2 regions of the Blautia sp. NSJ-140 genome follow, and region 2 is predicted to be linked to the other one. Evidence: riboswitches for the same ligand, from Rfam matches in the RefSeq annotation. Region 2 holds a riboswitch; the other holds the start of a gene.
The links. A riboswitch is a leader RNA that binds a small molecule or an ion and turns the genes downstream of it on or off. The one in region 2 is predicted to bind cyclic di-GMP.

Region 1: another riboswitch for cyclic di-GMP. It lies ahead of MUB50_RS09560 (ABC transporter substrate-binding protein); the one in region 2 lies ahead of MUB50_RS03185 (hybrid sensor histidine kinase/response regulator).

What each region holds. Positions count from the first base shown of each region.
Region 1 covers NZ_JALIFS010000007.1:30,616-34,467, reverse strand. The annotation lists partial or broken gene MUB50_RS09580 (MATE family efflux transporter) at 1-110, shown strand, start outside; gene MUB50_RS09575 (transposase) at 260-1,357, opposite strand; partial or broken gene MUB50_RS09570 (IS200/IS605 family transposase) at 1,366-1,440, opposite strand; gene MUB50_RS09565 (hypothetical protein) at 1,649-1,825, shown strand; cyclic di-GMP riboswitch class I at 1,969-2,044, shown strand; gene MUB50_RS09560 (ABC transporter substrate-binding protein) at 2,145-3,008, shown strand; gene MUB50_RS09555 (5'-nucleotidase C-terminal domain-containing protein) at 2,948-3,852, shown strand, end outside.
Region 2 covers NZ_JALIFS010000002.1:154,951-158,802, forward strand. The annotation lists gene MUB50_RS03175 (transposase) at 1-160, shown strand, start outside; gene MUB50_RS03180 (IS3 family transposase) at 157-1,071, shown strand; cyclic di-GMP riboswitch class I at 1,271-1,361, shown strand; gene MUB50_RS03185 (hybrid sensor histidine kinase/response regulator) at 1,594-3,852, shown strand, end outside.

The DNA of each region.
Region 1 (3,852 bases), on a different contig from region 2:
TCTACGGTATTGGACCTTGCCCGGAAATGGGAGTGAAAGGCGCAGCCTACGCAACTGTAATTGGACAGGTAGCATCAGCAGTATTACTGCTCATTTTTCATATCAAAGTGACATGCTCCCACCACTTAAATCTTACGATTTTGAAGTGGGGGCTTCCTGCTCGATTGCCCTTTAGGGCAAAGCTAAAACAGGCTATCCCCGCGTGTCCTGCGGTTTTGTTTTTTATGTTTATCCGGTTACGGAATTTTTTCTTGTGCCGTCAGGCACATTCTTTATAGATCCTTTTTCCTTCTTCCCGGATGTTGACTGCTGCATTCACATCCCGGTCCATCCTGTTTCCACATTCACAGACATACATTCTATCCGACAATGCTAGTTCCTTTTTCTTATGTCCGCATACACTGCAGATCTTGCTGGATGCAAAATAACGGTCTACTTTTATAAGATGTTTTCCGCGCTCTTCCAGCTTGTATCCAAGCATGGACAGAAACTGCCCGTACCCGTTATCCTGCACGCCTTTCCCAAGATGCAGGCCTCCGGACATTCCCTTCAGGTTCAGATCTTCCACGCATACTGCATCATATCTTTCAGCAAGCTCCCTGCTGAGCTTATGCTGGAAATCTTTTCTCTGGTTCTTTATCTTTTCATGACATAAAGCTACCCGTTTCTTCTGTTTCTGATAGTTCCGGCTTCCTTTTTCACAGTGGGAGAGCTTTCTCTGTTCCTTTGCAAGTTTTTTCTCTGCTTTTCTGTAAAACATAGGATATCCAGCTCTTTCTCCTGTAGAAAATACACACATTCCCTGCATGGCAAAATCGATCCCAAGAAATCTCTCTGCCGGTCTTTTTTCCACGGTTTGGTTCTCACAGCAGAACAAAAGACTTGCAAAATATTTCCCGGATGGCTCACGGCTCACAGTTACGGATCTCAGCTTCCAGTCTGACGGAATCTGCCGTTGGAGTTTTATCTTTATGGCAGCCATCTTCGGAAGCTTCAGATGGCTATCCTGCAAAAGGATATTCCCGTTTACTGCATTGGTCGTATACGAATTTCTTGTATGCTTCTTTGATTTATAACGTGGAAATCCGCAGGATGGTTCCCGGAAGAACTTCCGGAACGCACTTTCCAGATGCAGCTGCACATTCGCCAGGGCAAGGGAGTCTACCTCCTTCAGCCAGGGATATTCCTTCTTATATCCGGCCGGTGTGTTCCGGAGCATCTTTTTTTCTTTCTGGTAATAGCTGATCTTGTCCGCGAGCATCTGGTTATAGATAAAGCGGCTGCAGCCGATTGTTTTCTCTATCTGGACTTTCTGCTCTTTATTTGGATAGATCCTTATTTTTACGGCGCGGTTCATTCTTCTCACCTTCTGTATTTTATAACCATCACCAGGTGATAGTATAGTAGAAATACTGAATGGGAATTATTGTCTAATTCCATTATATTTATCATTCATTTTCTTTTATCGACTGATATGTATTTATGAACTAATTGTTCTTTTTTAGTATACTACATCAGGGAATGGAGAACAAGTGTTTCTTTTGTACTATAGGGATTTTTTGAGCAGATATGCCCAGATGTGCAATTCATCTCACCACCTGAAGAGGTGGGAGAATTCTTGCTACATTTGTTAAAAATGCAGAATGAAATGAAATTGACAGATGAAAGTTGGATCAGTTATCAGCAAGGAAAAGGTAATGAAGAGTATCAGAAGTATATGGAAGATCTGACAGAAGAGCGGGAGGAAGTTTTAAGGATATGGAACAATCTGAATACAAATGAGCAGGAAACAGTAATGTCAATGCTTCATGGACTTCGAAAGTAGGAGAACAGTTCGAGTATATGTATCGGCTGTTCTTTTTTTGTTTTTGAACGTTAAAACGGTAATTTTTTTCTTGTGCATAGTAGAACGTTAAAGTATAATAAAATTAGTTTTTTTTGGCATAAGTTTAAAAGCTATATCTATAATAAGGAAATCGGCAAACCAGATGAAAGTCTGGGACGCAAAGCTACAGGGCCTGTAAAATGGCAGCCAGTTGCATGAAATGAGGTGCACTGTCTGTCTGACAGTGCTTTTTTAACGATGTTATTTCATAGACGTAACAATAATGATTTTATCAGGAAAGAATAAGGAAAATAAAAGTATGAAAAAGGTAAAAAGTTGTCTGACAGCAGTGGTGTCAGGTGTACTTGTAGCAACTGCTGTCTTGTCTGGATGTGGACAGTCAAAGAAAGAGGTATCTAAAAACGATGATCATCTTACCGTTTATCTATGGGAAAATCGTTTGATGAAAAATATTGCACCCTATATCCATGAACAGTTCCCAGATCAGGATATTGAATTTATTATTGGTAACAATGATACCGATTTATACAGTTATTTTAAAGAACATGATGAATTACCGGATATCATAACAGTACGTCGATTCTCTGGAACAGATGCACAGGACTTACAGCCTTATCTTATGGATTTTGCTTCTTATGATGTTGTTTCCAAGTACTATTCTTATGCGGTGCAATATTATAAGAATGATGAGGATGAAATCCAGTGGCTGCCAATCTGTGGTATTCCGCAGACGATCATTGCCAACAAAACACTGTTTGATCAGTATGGCATAAAGATTCCAGAAAATTATGAGGAATATGTACAGGCTTGTCAGCAGTTTTATGATAATGGCATAAAACCGTATTCCATGGATATTGGTGAAGACTGGTCTAATAATGAAATCATCCAGGCAGCGGCAATCGGTGAGTTTACAAGCCTGGATGGTATTGAATGGCGAAACGGTGCAGAGACTGCAGCGGATGAAGTAAAGTTTGATGATACATTATGGAAACGTATTTTTCAGAAACCAGTCAGTTTCTTAAGGACTCGCACTTTGGTAAAGAAGATATCAATATTGACATCAATACAGGAACCCAGATGTTTGTCGAGGGAAAATCAGCAATGTTTCATGGACATCCGACGGTTATGCAGCAGCTGCAGAAACAGATGGATGCGGATCTGATCCGTATTCCTTACTTTTCACAGACATCGGATGAATCCTATGTGTACATGACTCCGTCCTTAAACATTGCATTTAACAAAAACCTGGAAAAAGACCGGGAGAAACTGGATACTGCACTGGATGTGCTGGATTGTATGATTTCAGAAGAGGGGCAAAAGCTGATTGCGGATGGAAGCGGTGTTATTTCATTGAATACAGATGTTCCAACCATGATGCAGGATGTGCCTGGACTGGAAGAGGAAATTAATAATAATGCTGTTTATATCCGGTATTCCGCTCAAAAATCATTTGATGCAAGTCTTGAGGCTGTTCACGGATTACTGTCAGGAGAAATGGATGAAACACAGGCTTATGATACTTTTTGTAGTGCAATAAATCGTAAAGATCCAGAAGAAAAAGCAACGGTGAATTTTGAAAATGAATATTCCATTTCACTGAACGATAGAAATGGCCGTGATGCAGCATCTTCCATTTTAACTACGATCAGAGAAGAAAATGAGGCACAGCTGGCTCTGGCACCATATTATTATTTCACTTCCTCTATGTACAAAGGAGAATGCACCAGCAGCCGGGTTGGCATGATGACAGCGAAGAGTTCAGATACAGCATTATATGTTGCAAAAATCAATGGTAAACAGGTTTGTGAACTCGTGGAAAATTATCTCGCCGATGCTGATGAGAATTTTTATGTAACCAATAAATACGAATTACCAATTGCATCCGGTATGAAAATGATCGTCAATCAAGAGGAAAGTGGATTTTCATTAAAGGACTTGACAGTTAATGATAAGAAAATAGACAAAGAAAAGGAATACTCGATTCTTCTTACAGACACCACAATGTC
Region 2 (3,852 bases):
GCTGAAAGACTTCCGGGAATCAGGTGATATTCCTGTTCGTGGTTCTGGTAATTATGCATCTGATGAGCAGAAGGAAATTACCCGTCTCAGACGTGAATTACGTGATGCCCAAGAAGCACTTGATGTGTTAAAAAAAGCAATCAACATTCTGGGAAAATGACGGAAGCCATTTATCTTGAAGTGTCTGAGAAGACGGAAGCTGCCCAAAAGGCTGGACGCCGGGTTTCCGTCTCCGGAATGTTGAAATTTTTAGGTGTCTCTCGCTCAGGATATCTTGCATGGCTCCATCACATACCTTCTGATACAGAAAAACGTCGTGAAGCTGTAAAAGCAAAAATACAGGATATTTATGATGATTCCAAGCAGAACTACGGTGCTCCGAAAATCACTGTAGAACTTCGAAAAACTGGTGAAGTCATTTCGGAAAGAACCGTTGGTACATATATGCGCCAAATGGGGATCCGTGCTCAGTGGAGCAAACCATGGACGATCACCACAAAAGATTCCGATTTCAGCACTGAATTACAAAATATCCTTGATGAGCAATTTAATCCTGATCGTCCGAATGCAGTCTTGTGTTCGGATATTACCTACATCTGGACAATAGATGGATTTGTCTATCTGACCAGTGTTATGGATTTATTTTCCAGAAAAATCATAGCCTGGACGCTTTCAGAAACAATGGAAGTATCTTGCGTGATTGATACTATAAACAAAGCCAAAGCTCGCCGAAATATCGATCAACCATTAATTATCCATTCGGATCGTGGCAGCCAATATGTTGCAAAGGAATATAAAAAAGCAACCGAAAATATGCAGCGCAGTTATTCGAAGAAAGCTTTTCCGTGGGATAATGCATGCATTGAATCCTTTCATTCTATTATCAAACGTGAATGGCTCAATCGCTTTAAAATTCGCGACTATAAGCAGGCATACCAGTTGATTTTTGAATATCTGGAAGCTTTCTACAATACGAAACGAATTCATAGCCATTGCAACTATATGTCGCCAAACGAATTCGAACGAGTGTATGAAAGAACGCACACTGAGGCTGAGATTCTGGCAGGTTAAAATGGGGAGAAATTTCTCATTTTAACGTGTACTAAATCTTGACATAGGACCAAAGCAGGTCCTCACCCACTGCTTATTGCTTTTCGCAATCTCCACAGGGGAGTTACTTGATTCGGTTAAAATATATGTAAATTTTCCACCAAAATATTATTGACGTAAGAAAAACCACATGGTATTTTATTTTTGGAAAAAATGAAAATTATTTTAAAGGCAAACCTGTTGAAAGGCAGGGGCGCAAAGCCAGAAGGGACTAAAGTCAGAAAGTTTGACCATGTCAGCCGGTTGCCACTGTTTCCATATCATCATAATATATGGAGAAGATGTTTGAACAGAAGAGATTCCGATACCTTTTATACTATATAGATGTGTGATTTTAAAGAATATAGTAGGGACACTGGCAGATTTTGGCAGATGTCCTTTTTGTATGCAAAAATGGGTAACAAAACTAGCAGGGACAGGTTTTCTGTATACAGATAAAAGCAGGATGAAGAAGGCATAAGACGGAGAGAGGACTTTTATAAAATGAAAAATTATGAAGACAAAATATATTCCTTAGGTGAGACTGTAACGGGGCAGACACAGGCCATGTCACAGGCCGTACAGAAAACACTGGAAAATAATGGCGGGGTAGGTATAATGACAGGATCTTATGACCAAAACCTGTCTATTTTGTCTGTGGATAATCTGCTGTTGCATAGTACAGGATATACATTCGATACTTTCATGGAACAGACAAAAGGCTCATTGAGAAACTTCTTTTATGACGAGGAAGATATACTGGAGCGAGACCGTTTTTTGCAGCTTCACGGAACAGGGGAAGCACAGATCCTTGCAGCAGACGGTACAGTGAATAATGTACGGCTTTGTAAAGAGGATGCGACAGATGAGGCGGGCAGACAGATCTGGGTTATGTCCGTACAGGTCAACTGGGATCATATAAATTTGGCACTGCTCAATGAGGCTATCTGTTCCGGCTTCTGGTATTTTGACTGTGACGAAAACAGTGAGATTGTGAATGCAAACTGGAGTCATGAATTTCGAAAAATGCTTGGCTATCATGACACCCTGGACTTTCCGAATAAACTGGAATCCTGGTCAGGTCTTCTGCATCCACAGGATAAAGAAAGAGTAATGGTGCAGCTTCAGGCGGCAATTAAGGATAAGACGAACCAGATAAAATACCAGGTAGAGTATCGTATGAGAATGAAGGATAATCAATACCAGTGGTTTCGGGCATCGGCAGAAGTAATACGCCGTCTGGATGGTTCTGCCAGCAGGATTGCCGGGATTTTTATTAACATTGATGGGGAGAAAAAAGAAATCATGCAGGCACAAAAATCTGCTGCTTTCCACCGGGCTTTTACGAAAGCAGATTTGTGCGAGTATTATGTGAATCTGGAAGCGAATACTTTTGATACCTTTAAGGTTGAACCGTCCCTGATGACCGTCTTTGAACAGAGTCATACGTGGGATGAATTGATCCGGCATTTTGTGGATTCCTATGTTGTGGAGACAGATAAGAAGGCGGTATCCTCTTTTTACGACCGTGGTTATATTGCAGAAAGGCTGAAGGGGCTGGAAACCGAATTGGCTTTAGAGTGCCGTATCACTCTGAATGGAGAAGAACGATGGGTCCGCAATGTGGTCATACGTGGCGAAATAGAGGATTCAGAATATGCCATGATCTTTCTGCGTGATATCACAGAGACAAAGGTAGAGAGCGCACGGCATCTGCAGATGGCAGCAGATAATGCTTCCATGGAGCAGCTGATCCAGAGCATAGTGCGTCTGGTTGACCGCTTTGTTGTCTGTGATCTGGAAAATGACAGATATGAATTCTACAATCTGAATGGACAGATGATATATAAACCTCTGGGATTTTATCATGATTTTCAGATGCAGGTTCTTGAAAAATATAAGACACTGGAACCATTGGAAGCTATAGATATCCTGATAGCCCCGGATAATATTCGGAAAAAACTGAAAAGTGAAAATGATATTTATAAGTTTGAGTATTGCAGCCTGGATGAAAAGACTTATAAAATCGCTTCTTATATTCCCTTGGAATGGAAGAATGGAAAGCTGGAAAAGGTATTGCTGGCATCCATGAATGTGACACAGGAGAAGAAAGCAGAGATTGAATCCCGTCAGGCACTGAAAGAGGCTTACCGGTCCGCAGAAAATGCAAATCGTGCGAAAACAGAATTCCTTTCCAATATGTCCCATGATATCCGGACACCAATGAATGCGATTGTGGGTCTGACAGCAATCGCAGGAGCAAATGTTGAGAGCCAGGACAGAGTCATTGAATGCCTCGGCAAGATCACAGAATCAAGCCGCCATCTGCTGGGGCTGATCAATGAAGTATTGGATATGGCACGTATTGAAAGTGGAAAAATGACACTGGCACAGGAAGATTTCAATCTGTCAGAGCTGGTAGATAATCTTATTACACTCACGAAACCGGTGCTTGATGAACATAAACATAATTTTGATATACACATCAATCATATTGAACATGAGGCTGTCTGTGGTGACAGCTTGAGAATTCAGCAGGTATTTGTGAATCTGATGAGTAATGCGATCAAGTATACACCGGATGGCGGGAATATTATTTTTTCCATAGAGGAAAAGCCAAATGGATTTTCAGAACTTGGATGCTATGAATTTACGATTGAGGATAATGGGATCGGTATGTCACCGGAATTCCAGAAAATCATGTTTGAGCCGTTCAGCCGCGCGGATGACCACCGGACAACCAGAGTCCAGGGAACTGGTCTG